Regions from separate parts of the Streptomyces sp. NPDC048825 genome, predicted to be linked through region 2. Evidence: riboswitches for the same ligand, from Rfam matches in the RefSeq annotation. Region 2 holds a riboswitch; each other region holds the start of a gene.
The links. A riboswitch is a leader RNA that binds a small molecule or an ion and turns the genes downstream of it on or off. The one in region 2 is predicted to bind cyclic di-AMP.

Region 1 (7,138 bases), on a different contig from region 2:
TCCGCCCCCGACCAGATCTCGTACTGCCAGCCGTGGCCCTCCACCAGGTCCCCAGGCCAGGCCAGAGCCTCCGCGATCTTCGGATCAAGAAGGCGGTCGGCCGGCTTCACGTTGACCACGCGCACGTTGCCGTCCCCCAGCACCAGCAGGAAGTCCGGCACGTGCAGCCGCCACCGACCACCCACCCGCGCCCGCAGACGGCACGGCTGGGCGAAAATCCCGACCACCTGCGGGTCGAAGTCCGCCAGCAGCAGCCGAGCCAGCTCCAGACGGCTCTCATAGACCACCAGCCCACGCGTCGTAGCCGACGCGTACTCCCCGGGATGATGCTTGTGCCCCTTCGCCGACCTGACCCGCCGCCACGGCACGGACCCGTCGAAACTGCCCCGGCGCAGCTGGCTGAACTCCACGCTGCAGACCGAGTCGTCCTCGTACCGGATCGAAGCCGTCGCAGACTCCTGACTGCCAGCCCTCACGCTTGTACGCTTGGTAACCATGAGCTGACCGTAGGAAGCCGCCCAGGACCAAGAGGCCGGATGACCGAGAAGTTCCCGGGACTGACCACCACCGACCACAGGCGTTGCTAACGCGCGTCGGAAGATTGCTAGCCGACTGCTAGAGATCGACCGACACTGCTAACGCGGACCCGGAACCTACAGCAGGCGGCGAAAACGCGTGTGCTGAGCGTCCCGCGGATGGCGTACACTGGTCTTACCGACGCGGGGTGGAGCAGCTCGGTAGCTCGCTGGGCTCATAACCCAGAGGTCGCAGGTTCAAATCCTGTCCCCGCTACTGAACACTCAGGGCCGGAACCTACGGGTTCCGGCCCTGAGTGCTTTCCGGGTTCCCGACGGTCCTGTCCCCCATGGCCCGCTCACCCACTCGGCCCGCACAGGTCGCCCCCCGACCACCCGCCGGGAAACCTGTGACCGAGCGCGGTGAAGGGCGGGAGAGCAGTGGTGGGGCCCGGAGAAGTGGAGACTGGTGGGCGGAGGATCGCTGACCTCCGGACTCTCGTCCGTGCGCTCCCTGTGCTGCTGATCATCGCGGGCGTCTGCTACGACTTCCTCACCCCGCCCCCCTTCACCGCGGTGCCCTTCTTCACGGTCGCCCCGCTCGTCGCCGCGCCCCTCTCCACGTTCGGCAACACGCTGCGTACCGGACTCGTGGCCGTCGCCGCCCTGTCCCTGCTGCACATCAGAGGGCCCTTCGACGTGGGCTCGGCCACCGAGGTCGCCACCGCGACGGCGGTCGCCGTGCTGGCCCTCGCCATCAACCGCCTCGTACGCCGCAGTGACCAACGTCTCGCCTCCGCTCGCGAGATCGCGGAGGCGGCCCAGCGCGCCGTACTGCCCGAACCGGCCGAACGGATCGGCGGGCTCGACATCGCGGCGCGGTACGAGGCGGCGCAGGCGGACGCGTTCATCGGGGGCGACCTGTACGCCGTGCAGGACACCCCGCACGGCGTACGGCTCGTCGTCGGCGACGTACGGGGGAAGGGCATGGGCGCGGTGGCGGCCGTTGCCGTGCTCATCGGGGCCTTCCGGGAGGCCGCCGAGCAGGAGGCGACCCTGGAGGCGGTGGCGCAGCGGCTGGAGCGGGCGCTGGTGCGCGAGGCCGCCCGGCGAGGCGGCCTCGAGGCGGTCGAGGGCTTCACCACCGCCGTACTCGCCGAGCTCCCGCACGCCGACGCCGTCGTACGCCTCGTCCACCGTGGTCACCCTTGGCCGCTCCTGCTGTACCGGGACGGCTCGCTGGACACGCTGCGGTCCGAGGACCCCGCACTGCCGCTCGGGATGGGCGAACTGGGCCCGTGGCCCGACCGGGCGCAGGAGGTCCCGTTCCCCGGCGGGGCCACCCTGCTCTTCTACACGGACGGGGTGACCGAGGCCCGGGACCGGCACGGCGTCTTCTTCGACCCGGCTCAGTGCCTCGCGGGCCGGACCTTCCACGGACCGCGGGCGCTGCTCGCCACGCTCGTGGAGGAGGTCGTCCGGCACACGGGAGTCGGCGGCGCGACGGACGACATGGCGCTGCTGGCGGTCAGGAGGCCGTGAGGCGGGTTCTTGAACCGCCCCGGGTCTGATGCCTGCGGGGTCAATATCACCGGTAGTAGTCGGACCAACCCACTCCGGTTAGCAACTGAAACATTGTCAACAGAAGTCACAGCAGTGAATTACCCGCGAGTCAGGATCAACTCGCCCGATTCATCCCGCTCATGACCTGAAAGTCCAGGCCAAGACCGCCAACGAATCTCCGGAACAGCTTGGAATCCGGTGCCTGCCTCTATTAACGTTCGATAACGCAGCGCGGTCGTCCCAGCCGTCACAAGAGTCGGCTCCGTGCGCACGCGCCGAATCCCGCAAGGGAACCGGGGAACCACCACTTGGGGTGAATCGGGCGTCGTTCCCGGTGGAGACACCGTGAGCGACGCGCGTAGGAGACCTTCCTGCTCCGAACCCGTCAGCTAACCCGGTAGGCGACAAGGAAGGAAAGGAGTGCGCCTACGTGGCGTCCAACCGGCCTGCCCCCCAGACTTCGTTCGCGCCGAGTGAGCAGCAGCCCGACTCATTCGGCTACGGCAAACGCCAGGACGAGGAGACCTGGGAGGAGTGGAACCCCACCGAGGATTCCCTCAAGCCCGTTCGCGGCAGGCACCGCGTCGGCAAGCAGCGCGGCGGAGGCCTTGCGCGCAGCTCCACGGTTCTGGGCGTCGGAGTCATAGCTGCCGTCAGCGCGGGCGGCATGGCCAGCGCGCAGACCGGCAAGCCGCCGGTCTCCATCACCCTGCCCGACCTTCCCCTGATCTCGGACGACCCCGAGGAAGAGGAAGAGGCCGGCTCCGCGACACCGCTCACCCAGGCCGGTCTGACCACGGCGGACGCCGAGCAGGGCAACTCCGACGCCGGCGAGGCCCTGCGCGCCCGCATCATCCTGCAGGCCGAGCGGCAGCAGGACCAGGTGGACCGCGAGGCCAGGCAGGCCGCGGCGACCGCCGCCGCCAAGAAGGCCGCCGAGCAGGCCGCCAAGGAGCGGGAAGCTGCCCGGGCCAAGGCCGAGGCAGCCAAGGAGAAGGCGGCGGAGGAGGCCCGGCAGAAGGCCGAGGCGGAGCGCCTCGCCGAGCTCGCCAGGAGCTTCGCGCTGCCGACGTCCTCGTACACCATCACCTCGACCTTCGGTCAGTCCGGCGCCCTGTGGTCCTCCGGGAGCCACACCGGCCTGGACTTCGCCGCCCCGTCGGGTACGCCGCTCAAGGCGGTCCACAGCGGCACCATCACCGAGGCCGGCTGGAACGGCTCGTACGGCTACCTCACGAAGCTCAAGCTCGACGACGGCACGGAGATCTGGTACGCCCACCAGTCCTCGATCAGCGTCAGCGTCGGCCAGAAGGTCAGCACGGGCGAGGTCATCGGCCGCGTAGGCGCGACCGGCAACGTCACCGGGGCGCACCTCCACATGGAGGTCAAGACGTCGGGCGGCGACGGAATCGACCCGATGGCCTGGCTGCGGAGCAAGGGGCTCAACCCGTAAACCCGTAGGTCAGCTCTTCGACGCCATCCGCTTTTCGGACGAGAAGCGGATGGCGTCCTGCTTTTCGCCTAGTTCCGGTAGGGGTTGTAGGCCGGGTCATACGCCGGGAAGGGCGACGCCTGCCCGTAGGCGTTCCCGTACGCAGGCCACGGTGGCGGCACCGGGAGTGGTGCCGTGGACCGGGCCGCGTACGCCAGTGCGGGACGGGCCAGCTCGCGGCGGGCCCACAGCTCGTGGAGCAACTCCCGTTCCCGTACGACGAAATCGGCGCCCGCACGGCCGCGGCGCCCCCGGTGGCGCAGGAACGCGAGGGACGTCGCGTAGGCCTCGTACTCCGCAACCGCCCGCCCCGCCGGGCGCCCGCCGTGATACGTGGCGTACTCGCGGGCCAGTCGCCGCGCCTTCATCGAGCCGAGCACGAACGGCTCGGGAACGGTCAGCCAGCCCGCCATGGCGTATGCGGGCAGCTCGGCGCGCACCGTACCGAGCTCACGCTGCCGCGTCCAGATGACCAGCCAGGTCAGCAGGCCGAACGCGGGCACCATGAACGCCGCGTACACCGCGAAAAAGCCGTATGTGCCGAAGGTCGACGAGCCGTTCCAGAGGGCGTGCATGCCCATCGCCAGCAGCAGGCCCGCGAAGGGCAGCAGTACGCGTCGTATGTGCTGGCGGTCCGCCGAGAGCGCCGCGATGCCGAAGCCGATGCCGGTGAGCACGGTGAACAGCGGGTGCGCGAAGGGCGACATGATCACGCGTACGAAGAAGGTGGCGGCGGTGACGGAGGCGATACCGTCCCCGCCGCTGAGCTGGTCGGTGCCGAAGGCGGTGCCGAGGTAGAGGATGTTCTCGGTGAACGCGAAGCCGGTCGCGGTGAGCCCGGCTATCACCACGCCGTCGACGATCCCGGTGAAGTCCCGTCTGCGGAACAGGAAGACAAGTAAGACGGCGGCGGCCTTCGCGCTCTCCTCCACGACGGGCGCTATGACCGTCGCGCCGATCGTGTCGGCGCTCGACGGGTCCGCGGTGGCCGTGGCTATCCAACGCGTCGCGAAACTGTTCGCGACGATCGCTATCAGCGCCGCCGCGCAGGCGCCCCAGGCGAACGCGAACGTCAGGTTCCGCCAGGGCCCCGGCTCGACCCGGTCCAGCCAGCGGAACGCGGCGATCAGCAGCGGGACGGGCAGCACGGCAAGGCCAAGGCCCACCAAAAAGCCCTCGGTGCCGGTCTGTTCGCGGACCAGGGCCAGGATGACGAGACCGGAGAGGGCGAGCAGGGTGATCAGCGCGCCGTAGCGCACCCACCTGCGGCGCCACCAGTGTGTATGCCGCCGGGTGCCTCCGGCGTGGGTGCCGGGAGGTGGTGGGTACGCCGGGTACGCCGGATACGGGGGACTGGTGGCCACAACATCGACCCTAACCAGGGAGGGGCTGGGCTTGCGACGGTACGTTTGCGCTCCGCTGGGTTCGCTGGATTCGGACGGGCTTTATGGGGTTCTGGGTGGGGCGTCGTGCGGGGTGCTGCGCGGCACGCGGTGGAACAGCAGGTCGTGCACCACATGTCCCTTGTCCAGGCCCTGGCTCTCGAAACGGGTCAGCGGGCGGAAGTCCGGACGGGGCGCGAAACCGCCGCCCGGCCGGCTGTTCTCGAAGTCCGGGTGCGCGGTGAGGACTTCGAGCATCACCTCGGCGTACGGCTCCCAGTCCGTGGCGCAGTGCAGCAGCGCGCCGGGCTTGAGGCGGGACGCGGCGAGTGTGAGGAAGTCCGGCTGGATCAGGCGGCGCTTGTGGTGGCGCTTCTTGGGCCAGGGGTCCGGGAAGTACACGCGCAGTCCGCTCAGGGAGTCCGGCTGGAGCATCTCCCTGAGCAGGATGATCGCGTCGCCGTTCGCGACCCGGATGTTGGACAGCCCGTGTCGGTCCGCGAGATTGAGCAGATTCCCCTGGCCAGGGGTGTGCACGTCGACGGCGAGAATGTTGGTGGCGGGATCCTCGGCGGCCATCTGAGCGGTGGCCTCGCCCATCCCGAACCCGATCTCCAGCACGACGGGCTTGTCGTTCCCGAACAGGTCGGTGAGGTCGATCTTCCGCCGGCCATCGATATCAAGCCCCCACTTTGGCCAGAGCCGTTGCAAGGCGTCGGCCTGCCCATGCGTGACCCGACTCCGCCGCGGCTGAAAGCTACGGATCCGCCGCTCGAAGTGGGACCCTGCGGGGTCGGCGCGGGGGCCGTCGGGGAAGCGGGGTTCGCCTTTGGCGCGGGGGTGGGGACGGCGGGGTTCTTCGGTGTTTTGGCGCTCAGACACAGTGCGGTTCATTTTACGGAGCGGGTTGCCTCCGGCGGTTGGGCGGGTGGGTTCGTTTTCGGGTGCGGGTGCGTTGTGGCTGGTCGCGCCCCGCGGCGGAGCCGCTGATGTCACAGCCCCGCGCCCCTTGGGTGGGTGGTGGGTCGGGGCCGTGGGCCGGTGCGTCAGCCCGTCGCAGGGTGGGCATACGGCCCTTCGTCTGACACAGGGCGCAGGTGGTCTGAGACAGAACCTACGCGACGGGCATACGACGCACCGGCCCACGTCCCCTCCCGCCGGTGGGAGGGTGCGGGCACGTTGTGGCTGGGGCGAGTGGAGCCGCAGGCTTTTGCTTTTCAGGGGCGCGGGGAACTGCGCGACCAGCCACGACGCACCCGTAGCCGCGACACGACCTGTCACCCCCACCCCCTTGCGGGGGGCCTGGGGCGCAGCCCCAGTTTCGGGAAGGGGCGGGGCTGGGGAAAGAAACCCCCGCGGTCACCCCAACGCCTCCAGAACCCTCCGCCCCACCTCACGCCCAATCGGAAGCGAAGCGGTAGCCGCAGGGGACGGCGCGTTCAGCACATGCACCGTGCGCGGCCCTTCCCGCAGAAGGAAGTCGTCCACCAACGTGCCGTCCCGAAGGACCGCCTGGGCGCGAACGCCCGCAGAAGCCGGAACCAGGTCATCCTGAGTAACCGCCGGCAACAAGCGCCGCACAGCCCCGGCAAACGCCGCCTTGGACAAAGACCGCCGCAGCTCACCCCCGCCATACCGCCAGTGCCGCCGAGCTATCCGCCAGGCTCCGGGCCAGGCAAGCGTCGCCCCCAGCTCCCGAGCCCGCACGGTCCGCCAGTCATACCCCTCACGGGCCAACGCCGGCACAGCGTTCGGCCCGATGTGAACGCCCCCGTCGATCCCGCGCGTGAGATGCACCCCGAGGAACGGAAACGCGGGATCCGGCACCGGATACACCAGCCCCTTCACCAGCCAGGGCCGCGCCAGCGAGTAGTACTCCCCCCGGAACGGCACGATCCGCATCCTGGGCTCGTCCCCTGCAAGGCGAGCGATCTCGTCACAGTGCAGCCCCGCACAGTTGACCAGCACACGCGCGCGTACGACGTCTCCATCTCCCGTACGAACAGCGACCCCGAGATCGGGCCGCCGGTCGATGTACGTGACCTCCGCCCCGTACCGAATCTGCGCCCCCGAGGCGTCCGCGAGCTGCCGAGCGACGCCCACGAAGTCGCAGACACCGGTCGTGGCGACATGAATGGCGGCAAGCCCCTGAACCTCCGGCTCGTACTCGGCGATCTGGGACGCCC
Region 2 (7,138 bases):
GTCAGATACAGCCGCTCCCGCGCGCGTGTGATGCCGACGTAGGCGAGCCGCCGCTCCTCCTCCAGCTCCTTGGTCTGGCCGAGAGAGCGCATGTGCGGGAAGACGCCGTCCTCCATGCCGGTCAGGAACACCACGGGGAATTCGAGGCCCTTGGCGGTGTGGAGGGTCATGAGCGTTATGACGCCGGAGCCGTCCTCCTCCTCGTCCGGGATCTGGTCGGAGTCGGCGACGAGCGCGACCCGCTCCAGGAAGTCCGACAGCCCGCCCGCAGCCTCGCCCTCACCGGCGTCCTGCTCGAATTCCAGGGCCACGGCGGCGAGTTCCTGGAGGTTCTCGATGCGGGTCTCGTCCTGCGGGTCCGTGGAGGCCTGCAACTCGGCCAGATAGCCGGTGCGTTCGAGCACGGCCTCCAAAACCGTGGCCGGGCCCGCGCCCGACTCGACGATGGTCCGCAGCTCCTCCATCAGCGTGTTGAACCGCTTGACGGCGTTCGTGGAGCGGGCCGCCATGCCGTACGCCTCGTCGACGCGGCGCAGCGCCTGGGAGAAGCTGATCGTCTCCCGCGAGGCGAGTGCGTCGATCATCGCCTCGGCCCGGTCACCGATGCCCCGCTTGGGGACGTTGAGAATCCGCCTCAGCGGTACGGAGTCCTCCGGATTGGCGAGAACCCTCAGGTACGCGAGGACGTCCCGGACTTCCTTGCGTTCGTAGAAGCGGACGCCGCCGACGACCTTGTAGGGCAGGCCGACGCGGATGAAGACCTCTTCGAAGACACGGGACTGGGCGTTCGTACGGTAGAAGACGGCGACATCGCCCGCCTTCGCCTCACCGGCGTCCGTCAGCCGGTCGATCTCGTCGGCGACGAACTGCGCCTCGTCGTGCTCCGTGTCGGCGACGTAGCCGGTGATGCGCGCGCCCGCGCCCGCGTTGGTCCACAGGTTCTTGGGGCGGCGGCTTTCGTTGCGCTCGATGACCGCGTTCGCCGCGCTCAGGATCGTCTGTGTGGAGCGGTAGTTCTGCTCCAGGAGGATCGTCGTCGCGTCCGGGTAGTCCTCCTCGAACTGGAGGATGTTGCGGATGGTCGCGCCGCGGAAGGCGTAGATGGACTGGTCGGCGTCACCGACGACGCACAGCTCGGCGGGCGGCACGTCGTGCTCGCTCGGGGGTACGTCCACGGGGTGCTCGGAGGTGCCGACGAGTTCCCGTACGAGGGCGTACTGGGCGTGGTTCGTGTCCTGGTACTCGTCCACGAGGACGTGGCGGAAGCGGCGGCGGTAGTGCTCGGCGACGTCCGGGAAGGCACGCAGGAGGTTGACCGTCGTCATGATCAGGTCGTCGAAGTCGAGGGCGTTCGCCTCGCGCAGTCGCGACTGGTAGAGCGCGTACGCCTGGGCGAGGGTCTTCTCGAAGCCGTCGGAGGCCTGTGCCGCGAAGTCCTCTTCGTCGATCAGCTCGTTCTTGAGGTTCGAGATCTTGGCGCTGAAGGACTTGGGCGGGAAGCGCTTCGGGTCGAGGTCCAGGTCGCGGCAGACCAAGGCCATGAGGCGCTTGCTGTCGGCGGCGTCGTAGATCGAGAACGAGGACGTGAAGCCGAGCCTCTTCGACTCCCGCCGCAGGATCCGTACGCACGCGCTGTGGAAAGTCATCACCCACATCGCGTTCGCACGCGGGCCGACGAGGTGCTCGACGCGCTCCTTCATCTCGCCCGCGGCCTTGTTGGTGAACGTGATCGCGAGGATCTGGCCCGGGTGCACCTTCCGCTCGCCGAGCAGGTACGCGATCCGGTGCGTGAGCACACGGGTCTTGCCGGACCCGGCGCCGGCCACGATGAGCAGGGGGGAGCCGGAGTGCACGACCGCCGCGCGCTGGTTGTCGTTCAGCCCCTCCAGAAGCGCGGCCGCGTCCACATGGGGACGGGGGGCACCATCGCGGTAGTAGGCCTCCCGGTCCGGCGGCACGTCGAACTTCCCGCCGAACAGATCGTCCGGAACCTGCTCCGGTACGTGCTCGTCCTCGGGCTGCGGCGGGGGCTCTTCCTCGTGGTCCCGCGAGGGTTTGAGGTCCGCCAGGAAGCTGTCATCAAAGAGGCTGCTCATCGCTCTCCGAGTCTAGGCTCCCCCACTGACACCTCGCGGCCGCCCTGAAAAGCTGCGCTCAAAACCCTGAAGGCTCTGCCGGTACGAGCCTGCCAGGAATCCTCTCACTCTCCAGGACCGTCCTGTCACGGTCGGCGACGGATCATGGCGCCTGAGGCTAAGGTCACGAAAACGTATCGGACAATTCGCACATCAACCTTCACAGGAGCCACACGAGTTGGTTAGCTTTCGCAGTGGGCCGCTCGACCCCCACCGGCGAACGTCGCCGGGCCGTGCGGCTCCCGCCGAGTCCGGTACGCCCTTGCGGGCCACCCGGAGCCGGGGACCCACCGACCTTGGGGTGAATCGGTCCAACTCCCTCAGGGGACAAAGACCGTAGGGCAAACCTTCCGAAGCACACGCCCGAACCCGACAGCTAACTCGGTAGGCGGAGCACGGAAGGAGTCGCCTTCGTGGCGCCACACCGCAAAGCGCGGTCGTCCAGTCCCATGGGCATACGGACCCCTGCCCTCGCCACCGCCGCTCTCACCTCGGTGGCCCTCTTGTCGCAGACGGCGAACGCTTCGCCCTCGGCGGAGCCGAAGCCCAGCCTCGACGAAGTCCAGAAGAAGGTCGACGACCTCTACCAGCAGGCGGAGACGGCGACCGAGAAGTACAACGGTGCCAAGGAGAAGACCGGCAAGCAGCGCAAGAAGGTCGACAACCTCCTTGACGACGTGGCCTCCCGCACGCAGAAGCTCAACGAAGCGCGTGAGGAGCTCGGTACGTTCGCCGCCGCGCAGTACCGTACGGGCGCCGCCGCCCCTGACACCGCGTCCCTGCTGCTCGCGGACAACCCGCAGGACTACTTCGACCAGAACCAGCTGATGGACCGGCTGACCAGCCGCCAGCAGCAGGCCGTCGATGACTATGCGACGCAGCAGTCCGAGATGACGCAGAAGCGTCAGGAGGCCTCTGAGAGCCTTCAGGCGCTCACCAAGACCGAGAACACCCTGAAGTCGTCCAAGGCGGACGTTCAGCGGAAGCTCGCCGAGGCGCGCCAGTTGCTCTCGCAGCTGACCACCGAGGAAAAGGCGCGGCTCGCGGCGATCGAGCGGGAGAAGCGCGAGGAGGCCCAGCGCAAGGCGGAGGAGCTGGCGCGGCAGCAACAGGCCGCGGAGGAGCTGCGCCGCCAACAGCAGCAGCAGCAGCAGCAGGCCCAGCCGACTCCCACGCCCTCCACCGACGTGGGGACCTCGACCGGCACGGGCACCTCCGCGGGCACCACGACCGCCAAGGGCGAGAAGGCGATCGCCTTCGCCCGTTCCCAGACCGGCAAGCCGTACGTCTGGGGCGCGTCAGGACCGGACTCCTACGACTGCTCCGGCCTCACCCAGGCCGCCTGGAAAGCCGCCGGCGTCACCCTCCCGCGCACCACCTGGGACCAGGTCAAGGTGGGCACCCAGGTCTCGGTCGCCAGCGCCCAGCCCGGCGACCTCGTCTTCTTCTACGACGACATCAGCCACGTCGGCCTCTACCTCGGCGACGGCATGATGATCCACGCCCCGAAGCCGGGTGCGTATGTCCGCGAGGAGTCGATCTACTACATGCCGATCCACAGCGTGGTCCGTCCGGCGTGAGGCACGCGCGCGTGGGCCCCTTTTCGGGGTGCACGCGCGCGTGAGCCCGTTTGGGGCTCTTCAAGGGGCCGCTTTTGAGGCTCTTCAGGCCGTCAGGTCCAGAGCACCGCGATGAAGATGTTCGCGGTGGTCAGCCCGCCGACCAGGCCGAACAAGCCCTTGTCCACCTTCTCCTCGTCCCGCTTCACATACACGAGACCCAGAATCACGATCAGCAACGCCAGCTTGACGCCGATCTTGATGTTGTTGACCGCCTGGTCGTCGGCCTGGTTGAGGCCGACCAGGATCACGCCCGTGACGAGCATGGTGAACGCGCCGTGGAGCATCGCGGGGCCGAAGCGGGCCGTGCCCTCGCCCATCGCCTTCATCTGGGTGAGGAAGCCGCCGAGGAGTGCGGCGATACCGATGATGTGCAGGGCGACGAAGAGATGGATGAGTACGTCCATGACGCCGGAGCCTAACCGGGGGCTCGTGCACGGCCTCACACCACCCCGCGCCGCTGGGCGTAACCCGTACAGGCCCTGACGGACGCCTACGGACACTGACGGCCCCATAGCACCGCCGAACCGCCCGGTCCTCCACGACTGCTGCATCGGTCAACGCCTCGCGGCAACTCGGCGCCGTCAGGCCGGGATCACGGTCGTACACGGTCATCTCGCGGCTCAGTCCCGTCAGTTCCGTACATGGCGTTACCGAGCCGGCACGCTCAGGTTTAGCGTCCTTCCCCAGGTGACCGGCTCCCCACCGCCGTCCGGACCAGGGGCGGCAGCCGGACATCACCGCCGAGAAGATCCGGCGGCGGCCCGCTCCCCCTGTGCGGGCCGCCGCCGGACGCGTGACCGGCCCGTTCGGGAAGGAAGTGGTCCAGGTGGCAGCGCACCGCAAGCCAAGACAGCGCTCGCTCGGTGGCAATACGGCCCGCACCGCCTTCACGATCGCACTCGCGGGCGCGGCGAGCGCCACCTCTTTCGACGGGGCGGGGCACGCCGAGCCACGGTTGACCCCGGATCAGGTGCGGGCCAAAGTCGACAAGTTGTACCAGGAGGCGGAGATCGCCACCGAGAAGTACAACGGGGCGAAGGAGAAGGCCGACAAGGCGGAGGAGCGGGTGGACTCCCTCCAGGACGAGGCCGCCCGCAGGACGGAGCGGCTCAACTCCGAGCGGGACGCGCTGGGTTCGGTGGCTGCCGCGCAGTACCGGGACGGGGGGCTGGACCCCGCGCTGCGGCTCTTCCTCTCCTCGGAGCCCGATCAGTACCTGGATGAGGCCGCGTTCGCCGAACGCGCCGGCAGCCGGCAGGCCTCGACCGTTTCGCGCGTACGCGGCCAACTGCGCGAGATCGAGCAGTTGCGCGGGGCCGCCCATGTCGAGCTGGCCTCGCTCAAGTCCCAGCAAGCGGCGCTGAACCGGCACAAGAAGACGGTCACGGGAAAGCTCGGCGAGGCCCGCCGGCTGCTGTCCCGCCTGACGGACGAACAGCGCGCACGGATCGGCGCGGACGACGCCGCCACGGCCCGCTCCTCACGCTCCGCTCCGCCGGCTCCGGGATCGACCGATGCCGCTCCCAACTCCCGGGCGGCGGCCGCCATTTCGTACGCATACGAGAAGCTCGGCAGCCCGTACGTGTGGGGTGCCACCGGTCCCGATGCCTTCGACTGCTCGGGCCTCATGCAGGCCGCGTACCGCTCCGCGGGGATCTCGCTGCCTCGGACGACGTATGCCCAGATCGACGCCGGGGAGCGCGTCTCGCGCGCCGGCCTCCGGCCTGGGGACCTGGTGTTCTTCTACTCCGGCATCAGCCATGTGGGGATCTACGTGGGGAACGGGCATATGATCCACGCGCCTAATCCTTCGGCGCCTGTGCGGCTCGCTCCGCTCGACGAGATGCCGTTCGCGGGGGCCACGAGGGTGGTGTGAGGTTGCCTCGCCCCCGCCGCCCTTACCCTCCTCCGCTCTCGGCTGCGTTCGGGCGGAGGCCCAATCATCCCTGGGGGGCCGGGGGCTACGCCCCAGGCCCCCCCTCAGGAAGTACCTCGGGTGCGGGGTCGGTTGTGGCTGGTCGCGCCCACGCGGCGGAGCCGCACAGTGATACAGCCCCGCGCCTCTGACGGGGCGCCCACCTATGCCACCTCTCTCAGCGCCTCCCCCACCGTGGCCACGCCTTCCTCAATCGCGGTCGTCGCAGTCGCCGCGTATCCCAGAAGCACTCCCGGCGAACCTCCCGGCCGCTGCCGGTGCCACGACAGCGGGTGCACCTTGACGCCGCGGGCCAGTGCGGCTGCGGTGAGGTGGGTGTCGGCGCGACCGACCCCCTCGAACGTCACCAGCAGATGCAGCCCAGCTGCGGCCCCGTGCACGACCGACCCCGGCAGATGCGCCCCTATCGCCTTGATCATGGCGTCCCGCCGACGACGATGACGCTGCCGCAGCAGCCGCAGATGCCGCTCCAACTCCCCCGACTCCATCAACCGGGCCAGCACGAGCTGCGGCAACACCGCATTCCCCAGATCAGCGAACCGCTTCGCCGACACCAATGCGTCCCGGTACCGCGGCGGGGCCACCATCCACCCCATACGGAGCGCCGGCGCGAGCAGCTTCGACACGCTCCCCAGGTAACAGACCCGCTCCGGCGCCATCGACCGGAACGCGGGTACGGGCGACCGGTCGTAACGGTGCTCGGCGTCGTAGTCGTCCTCGACCACCAGGCCGCCGCCTTCGGCCCACCGCAGCAACTCCCGGCGCCGCGCGCCCCCGAGCACAACCCCGGTCGGGAACTGATGAGCCGGGGTCAGCAACACCGCCCGGTGATCGCCCGGTTCGGCCAGTTCGGATACGAGCACGCCTTCGCCGTCGACCGTCACCGGCGGAGTACGAAGTCCTTGGTTCGCCAGGTGCTGTCGAATCCCGAGCGATCCGGGATCCTCCACAGCGAGCTCCTCGACCCCGTCCTTGCGCAGCACGCCGCCGATCAGCGCGAGCGCCTGTGCGGTCCCCGCGACGATCAGCACCTCATCGGGCTCGACCCTGATCCCCCGGTTCCGCCCCAGCCAGTGCGCGACCGCCTGCCGCAACTCCACAGTCCCCCGCGGATCCCCGTACCCGAACCCGACCGCCGCCAGCTCCCCCAGTACCTCCCGCTCGGCCCGCAGCCAGGCCGCCCGCGGGAACGCCGCCAGATCGGGCACTCCGGGCGACAGATCGATCCGCGCGGGCGCGGCACGTATCAGGTCGAAGACGTCCTCGCCCGGCGGAAGGCCGAACAGAGCGGCGGCGACAGGCCGTTGGCGCGGATGAGTCGGCCGGAGGCGACGTACACCCGCGCCCAAGCCGACTGGCGCTCCCCGCACCCGTCTGCCCACCACGCCCACAGGCTCTGCCATGCCCGAAGCCACTGTCATGGCCGCAGGCTCTGCCACGCCGAC
Region 3 (7,138 bases), on a different contig from region 2:
CGTTGACACCTCCCGCGGAGACCGGTGTGGCCGTGTACTCGACGACGTACGGTCCCACGAGCTTCCGCTTGAACCAGACCGTGGCGCCGCCCGGCACATCGATCTCCATGACCCCACGGGACGCGGTGACACTGCCACCGTCCTGCAACTCCGTTGCCCACTGCCCCAGTCCGTGCCGGAAGCCGTCACGAGCGATGAGCCGTCCTCGGCGAAGGTGCGCCGACCCGCTCGCGGCGTGCGCGCTCGCAGTGTGCGCAGGGCCGAGGGCGGCACCGGCGGCCAGGGCTTCGAAGGCTCTACGGGTCGTCATGAAGCGTCTCCTTGGCTGGCGTACGACGGGTCGTGCCGATCTCACGTCGTGCTGATCTGACACCTGTGCTGATCCCACAAGCAGACAGAAAGCGCTTACCCGCAGATCTTGACCGTCAGCCGCCATCCCTGTCGACCCCCGGAACAAGCCGAAGGCCGGAACCCGGGGATCAGGGGTCCGGCCTTCGGCGCGAGAGGGAGACGCGCTCCGCTCGCGGCACTGCGCTGGTGACGTCAGACGGAGACGCCTTGCGAGCGCAGGAACGCCAGCGGGTCCACGTCCGAGCCGTAGTCCGGCGTGGTGCGGATCTCGAAGTGCAGATGCGGACCGGTGACGTTGCCGGTCGCACCGGAGAGGCCGACCTGCTGACCCGCGGTCACAGACTGCCCCTGCGAGACAGAAAGGGACGAAAGGTGTGCGTACTGGGCATAGTGGCCGTCGCTGAGCTCGATGACGACCTGGTTGCCGTAAGCACCGCCCCAGCCGGCGGAGACGACCGTGCCCGCACCCACGGCCTTGAGCGAAGTGCCGGTCGCGGCGGCGAAGTCGACACCGGTGTGGTAGCCGCTGGACCACATGCCGCCCGACATTCTGTACGGGGTGCTGACGGTCGCGCCCTCGACCGGCATGGTGAAGCCGCTCGAACTGCTGGGCGCCTCGGCGGCCTTGGCGGGCGTCGCCTTCTTCGCGGACGCCTGGGGGGCCTCGGCCACCTTGGGAGCCTTGGCCGCCTTGGGAGCCTTGGCCTCGTTGGCGCCGGAGGGCGCGGCGGCCTTCTTGCCGATCGTCAGCTTCTGGCCCGGGTGAATGAGCCCCGGGTCACTTCCGACCACCTGGCGGTTGTCCTGGTAGAGCTTTTTCCAGCCACCTCTGAAATTCTGTTCGCCGGCGATCTTCGAGAGAGAATCGCCCGCCTTCACTTCGTACGTCCTGGTCGCGGCCTTCTTCTGCGCGGCGACCGGAGCGGACTCAACAGCCTTCTGGGAAACGGATTCGGCCTTATTGGAAACAGACGCGGGCGAGCTCTGCGGAGTAGCGGCCTGGGCTCCGGCTGCTCCCAGCAAAGGCAGTGCGAGAGCGGCGCCACCGGTCGAGGCAACGGCGATCGAGCGGGTGAAACGCGCGGACTTCGGGCGGCGGTGCTTACCCTTCGCGGGCATGGCGAATTCCTCTCCGGCGCCTACGAGGTGAGCTGTCGGGTGCGAGCTGGAGATGCCCGGCCACACTTTCGCGCGGCTTTACCCCAAGCCTGTTCCGGAGACCGGAGCAGGCGTTGTACCTGTGGGTCCCCCGCTCCTGCCGTGTACGGATCGGTGTGCGGATTACGGGCGGCGGCAGGATTAGGCGTCCGCCCGGATTGGTGGTGAACGTAAGCGACTAAGACGCACAGGGACAAGCTTTGGGTTTCCTATGTGCCCCATTCTCTTGATCCTTGGTCGAAATCGCCGTCACCCTCCGTGAATCACCCGTCTCCCGCCTTCCCGAAATCCCCTGTAAACACGCTTGAATTACGTGAACATGACGACAGCACAACGTCACGAATATGACGCTGCTCACGCATCACTGATTCAGGAGTCCCTATTGAAGAGCGAGTTGGAATGAACGCACTCCAATACGGACACAACCCTCAGATGCGACGCAGCCGGAAAACTGCCGCATCGAGGTCGCCGCGCAAGCCGGTCCGCAGTCCGTGATGCAACAACACCGCACCTCTGTGCACTTCGCCCGTTTCGAGGCATTCGTACGTCGCAGCCGGGTCGAGTCCCCGCAGCCGTACGGGCGCCACGGGCTCGCCGTAGTGCTGAGCCTGGAGCCAGGCAAGCACGACGGCCTGGCCCTCATGGACGTACTGCACGGCACTCAGCCCGCCCTGCGGGGCCCGCAGCCGGTAGAGGTCGCCACGCTGCACGAGGGGCCGGATCTCCTTGTAGAGCGCCACCCAGTCCCGCGCCTCGGCGAGCTCCTCGTCACTCCACTCGGTCAGGTCGCCACCGACCCCGAGCACTCCGGCCATGGAGCTCACAAAGCGGAAGCGCAGCGAACTCACGCGTCCGTTGAGCTGATTGTTCGGGCTGTCGGTGACCCAGGCGGCCATGGCCCGCGCCGGATGGATCTGGCTGAAGCCGTGCTGGATGGCGAGCCGGTCGAGCGGATCGGTGTTGTCCGAGGTCCACACCTGGTCCGTACGCGCCATGACGCCGAGGTCGATCCGGCCGCCACCGCCGGAGCAGGACTCGAAGGCGACACCGGGGTGCGCGGCCCGCAGCCGGTCCAACAGGGCGTACAGGGCGTGCACATGGTCGACCCAGAGCCGCTGCGGATACGCCTCGCCGGGCCAGCCGGCGTCCGTGAAGCAGCGGTTGAAGTCCCACTTCACATAGTCGATCGGGGCGCTGGAGAGCAGCCCGTGAAGCTGCTCCCACAGATACTCCTGGACGTCTTCGCGCGCGAGGTTCAGTACGAGCTGATTGCGGAGTTCTGTCTTCTTTCGTCCTGGTTGATACTGAATCCAGTCGGGATGCGCCCGATACAACTCGCTGTCCGCATTGACCATTTCCGGCTCGACCCAGATCCCGAACTGCATCCCGAGGGCGTGCACGTCGTCCGCCAGCGGCTTGAGCCCGGCCGGGAAGCGGTCGGGGTTGGGCGTCCAGTCCCCGAGCCCGGCCCGGTCGCTGGTCCGTTTCCCGAACCAGCCGTCGTCGACCACGAAGAGCTCCACGCCCATCGCCGCGGCCCGCCGGGCGAGCGCGCGCTGCTGCTCCTCGGAGATGTCGAACTCCGTGGCCTCCCAGGAGTTGTAGAGCACGGGCCGGTCCTGGTCCGCGTCCGGGATCACATACGTCCGCTGGTACGCGTGCCAGGCCCGGCTCGCCCCGCCGAAGCCGCCATCACTCCACAGGCCCGCGAAGACCGGCGTGACAAAGCTCTCCCCCGGCTCCAGCACCACCAGGCCGGAGTCGTCGTATCCGGCGCCGCCGGTGATCTGTACGCGCGCGTCCGGGAGTTGGGCCACGGCGATCCGCCATGAACCGGACCAGGCGAGCGCGCACCCGTACACCTCACCGTGCTCCTCGGTCGCCGCGCCCTCGACGTCCAGCGCGACCCACGGCAGATGCTGGTGCCCGGTGTGCCCGCGCCGGCTGCCGATGACCTGCTCACCGTAGGTGAGGTCCGTTCGTACGAGCTGGGACTCGGCCGCCCAGCGCCCGTGCGTCTGCGACAGCCGCCAGCCCTCGCGCTCCGGCAGCGTCCAGGTCGCGGAGTCGGCGCGCAGGACCTCCAGGGTGGGCCCTTCGTTGGCGAGGGTCACCCAGCGCTCGACGACGTCGGAGGCGGGGCGCATCCGGTAGTGCAGCGTGATGCCGAGTCCGGAGTCGGAGAACCGCAGCCGCAGTTCAACCCCGTCCGATTCGTTAGATTCGTCGGATTCATCTACTTCGTACGCTTCGAAGCGCCACTCCGTGCCGCGCCGCTCGTCCGTACGCACGGACAGCGCCGGCCGTACGAAACGGGGGCCGCCCTCGACCGGGTACTCCTCGTGCCCGTCGAGCGGGGACTCGAAGCCCCGGTACTCCGGCCCGGGACGGGCGGCCAGTGCCTCGGCGTCCGCGAGCGCGATGCGTGGCCCCCAGTGCAGATGCAGCAGCTCGTCCTGGTCCGTGAGCCGCAGGGCATAACTGCTCGTGGGCCCCGAAAGCAGCCACGTACGACCGTCTTTGCCGATCTCCACCATCAAGTCCTCACAGATCCGAACAAGCTCGCTCAAGCACAACATCATCGCAGGCGCCCGCGCCTCGCCCGCATCGCCTGTGGACGACGCACCCGCACCGCCTGTGGACAACTGATTGGCCCACGAATGCATGTCGTATCGTCGAGTGGCGCCCCGCCGACAACAGCGTCGGCCGCCGACTGGGAGGAGCCCCCGTGACGCAGCAGGTCCCGTCGACCGAGCCCGAGCTGACCGGAGTGCGCAACTTCCGCGATGTGGGCGGCCTGCCGACCGAGGACGGCCGACGCGTGGCGCCAGGACTGCTGTTCCGCAGCGGCCATCTCGCGCACGCGACCGAGGAGGACGCCGCGTTCCTCGCCTCGCTGGGCCTGCACACGATCTTCGACTTCCGCAACGAGGCGGACAAGAAGCTGGAAGGGCCGGACATCGAGCTGCCGGGCGTGCGGAATGTGAATCTGCCGCTGACCGATCCGGCACACGGCGCCGAGTTCTGGACAATGGTTCGCGACGGCGACCTGGACCAGCTGCGCATGATCCTCGCGGACGGCAAGGCGGCAAACCGGATGATCAGGTCCTACCGTTCGATCATGAAGGAGCGCACTCCCGAGCACTCGCGGGTGCTGCACGCGATGGCCGAGGACAGCGTGCCCACGCTGATGCACTGCGCGGCGGGCAAGGACCGCGCGGGCCTTTCCGTAGCCATCACGCTCCTCGCCCTAGGCGTCGAGCGCGAGGCCATCGTGGCGGACTACCTGAAGTCGAACGCCCCCCACCGCCGCTACAAGGTGCGCCGCAGCGGCTCCGCGTCCTCGGCGTACTCCCCCGAGGTGATGGAGCTGCTCAGCCCGCTCTTCGACGCACGCGCCGATTACCTCGCGGCGGCGTTCGAAACGATCGAGGAGACCTGGGGCGGCGTCGACACCTACCTGGAAGAAGGCCTTCACGTGACCCCGAAGACGCGGGAGCGGCTCCGGGAACGCTTCCTCGACTGACCGCCCGACAAACTGACCACGCGTCTGCCGGCCCGTTGCCTACTGGTTCTGCGCGCCGAGCGTGAACAGCAGGTAGATGAAGGCCGCGAAGAGGTGCCCGACGGCCACGTAGATGATGAGCCGCACCCACAGAGCACGCGGGAACTTCTCTTCCATGTCCCTCATGAAGTCGCTCCGGGGGTCGTCGGGCCGAGGCACAGCGCGGCCGCGGGGCTCTGCAGCAGGGTGTGTACGAAGAGCAGTTCGGCACCGTCCCGGTCCGCGGCGGCGATCCGGTGCGGCGTCAGCGAGTCGAAGTGCGCGCTGTCTCCGGGCGCGAGCGCATGCGCGGTGTCTCCCAGCCGCAGACCCAGCCGTCCCTTGAGGACGTACAGCCACTCCTCGCCGGGGTGGACGCGCACGATGTCGCCCTGCGCTCCGTACGGGACGTGTACGCGCAGGGACTGCATGCCGCGCCCTGCCGCGCCGGCCTGCCAGTACGTCCAGCCGCCCGCCTGTGTGGGCTCCATGTCGGCGGCGCGGACGACCGCGTCCCGTTCGGGGACCGTCTCGCCGAGCAACTCCGAGACCGTCGTACCGTAGGGGCGGGCGAGCGCGAGCAGCATCGGCAGCGAGGGCTGGCGCCGCCCGGTCTCCAGACGGGAGAGATGGGCGGGCGACAGTCCGGCGGCGCGGGCCGCGGCCTCCAAGGTGAGTGAGGCGCGGCGCCGCAGCTCACGCAGTTGCGGCGCGACGGCGGACAGCTCGGCGGACGGCTCTTCGGCCGCCCCCGGCTCGGTGGGGCTCATGCCTCCATTCAGCCCGAGCTTTGCCTCATCGGCAAACTTCTTGCCTCAAAGGCAAAGACTCGGAATGCACCGGAGGCGGCGCGACACCCCTACCTGTTTGCCACCGCCTGCTTCACGAGTGTCTTGCCGAAGTCCCACATCAGCCCGCCGCCGTTGTGCGCGTCGTCCATCACGTCAGTGAAGGCGTTCACGAAGCGGTCCACGTCCCGCTCGCCGATGATCAGTGGCGGAATCAGCTTTATCACCTCCAGGTGATCGCCCGAGACCTGCGTGAGGATCCGATGCCGCTGGAGCAGCGGTACGACCACCATCTGCGCGAACAGACCCTTGCGTGCCGCCTGCAGCATGGTCCAACGGCTGCGCAGCTTCAGCGACTTGGGCCTGCCGAACTCGATGCCGATCATCAGCCCCCGGCCGCGTACCTCACTGAGCAGCTCATACTTGTCCACGAGCGCCGCGAGGCGGGACTTCAACTCCTCTCCCATGGCACGGGCGTTCGCGACGGTCTCCTCGTTCTCCATCACGGAGAGCACGGCGAGGCCGGCCGCCATGGCCTGTGCGTTGGCGCCGAAGCTCGCGGAGTGCACGAGGACTCGGTCCATCGACGAGTAGACCTTCTTGAAGATCCAGTCCCTGCCGAGGGTCGCGCCCACGGGCACATAGCCGCCGGACAGGGCCTTCGCCACACACACCAGATCAGGCTCGACTCCGGTTTCATGCTGGTAGGCGTAGAAGTCCCCGGTCCGTCCGAGCCCCGTCTGCACCTCGTCCGCGATGAGCAGCGCCTTGTGCCGGTGCAGCAAGTCCTGGGCGGCGCGCATATATCCGGGCGGCGACTCATGCACGCCCTTGCCCTGGATCGGCTCGACGATCAGCCCGGCGACGTCGCCCTTCCTCAACTCCCTTTCCAGTACGTCCAGATCGCCGAGCGGCACCGCGGTGTCGGGAAGCAGCGGTGCGAAGCCGTCGCGGAACCCGGACTCGCCGTTCACGGACAGCGAGCCGGTGGTCAGCCCGTGGAAGGCGTGCGGGCAGTAGAGAACGCGCGGTTTCCCGGTCGCGTAGCGGGCGAACTTCAGCGCCGTCTCGACCGCTTCCGTACCGCTGTTGCCGAAGAACACCCGGTCCAAGTGCGGGCTGTGGGTGAGGAGTTGCTCGGCCAGTAGGCCGGGGAGCGGCTGGCAGTCGAAGCGGGTGAGGTCGGCGAGCGAGGCGTCGAGGACGTCGTGCAGTGCCTTACGGACGACGGGGTGATGACGTCCCAGGCCCATCACCCCGAACCCGGCGAGCATGTCCAGGTAGTCGTTGCCCTCCG

Region 1: linked by a shared signal. The riboswitch ahead of ACGFNK_RS25320 (M23 family metallopeptidase) and the one ahead of ACGFNK_RS15825 (NlpC/P60 family protein) in region 2 are both predicted to bind cyclic di-AMP.
Region 3: linked by a shared signal. The riboswitch ahead of ACGFNK_RS37425 (peptidoglycan DD-metalloendopeptidase family protein) and the one ahead of ACGFNK_RS15825 (NlpC/P60 family protein) in region 2 are both predicted to bind cyclic di-AMP.

What each region holds. Positions count from the first base shown of each region.
Region 1 is NZ_JBICUR010000011.1:13,004-20,141, reverse strand. It holds gene ACGFNK_RS25335 (TnsA-like heteromeric transposase endonuclease subunit) at 1-476, opposite strand, end outside; tRNA gene ACGFNK_RS25330 (tRNA-Met) at 719-792, shown strand; gene ACGFNK_RS25325 (PP2C family protein-serine/threonine phosphatase) at 960-2,057, shown strand; cyclic di-AMP (ydaO/yuaA leader) riboswitch at 2,342-2,497, shown strand; gene ACGFNK_RS25320 (M23 family metallopeptidase) at 2,509-3,531, shown strand; gene ACGFNK_RS25315 (PrsW family intramembrane metalloprotease) at 3,600-4,934, opposite strand; gene trmB (tRNA (guanosine(46)-N7)-methyltransferase TrmB) at 5,016-5,846, opposite strand; gene lhgO (L-2-hydroxyglutarate oxidase) at 6,312-7,138, opposite strand, start outside.
Region 2 is NZ_JBICUR010000005.1:399,735-406,872, reverse strand. It holds gene pcrA (DNA helicase PcrA) at 1-2,096, opposite strand, end outside; cyclic di-AMP (ydaO/yuaA leader) riboswitch at 2,369-2,541, shown strand; gene ACGFNK_RS15825 (NlpC/P60 family protein) at 2,549-3,715, shown strand; gene ACGFNK_RS15820 (hypothetical protein) at 3,808-4,161, opposite strand; gene ACGFNK_RS15815 (NlpC/P60 family protein) at 4,584-5,633, shown strand; gene ACGFNK_RS15810 (PLP-dependent aminotransferase family protein) at 5,837-7,138, opposite strand, start outside.
Region 3 is NZ_JBICUR010000020.1:186,632-193,769, forward strand. It holds gene ACGFNK_RS37420 (DUF6250 domain-containing protein) at 1-310, opposite strand, end outside; gene ACGFNK_RS37425 (peptidoglycan DD-metalloendopeptidase family protein) at 544-1,470, opposite strand; cyclic di-AMP (ydaO/yuaA leader) riboswitch at 1,475-1,636, opposite strand; gene ACGFNK_RS37430 (alpha-galactosidase) at 1,938-4,046, opposite strand; gene ACGFNK_RS37435 (tyrosine-protein phosphatase) at 4,238-5,035, shown strand; gene ACGFNK_RS37440 (DUF6126 family protein) at 5,075-5,200, opposite strand; gene ACGFNK_RS37445 (helix-turn-helix domain-containing protein) at 5,197-5,823, opposite strand; gene ACGFNK_RS37450 (aspartate aminotransferase family protein) at 5,913-7,138, opposite strand, start outside.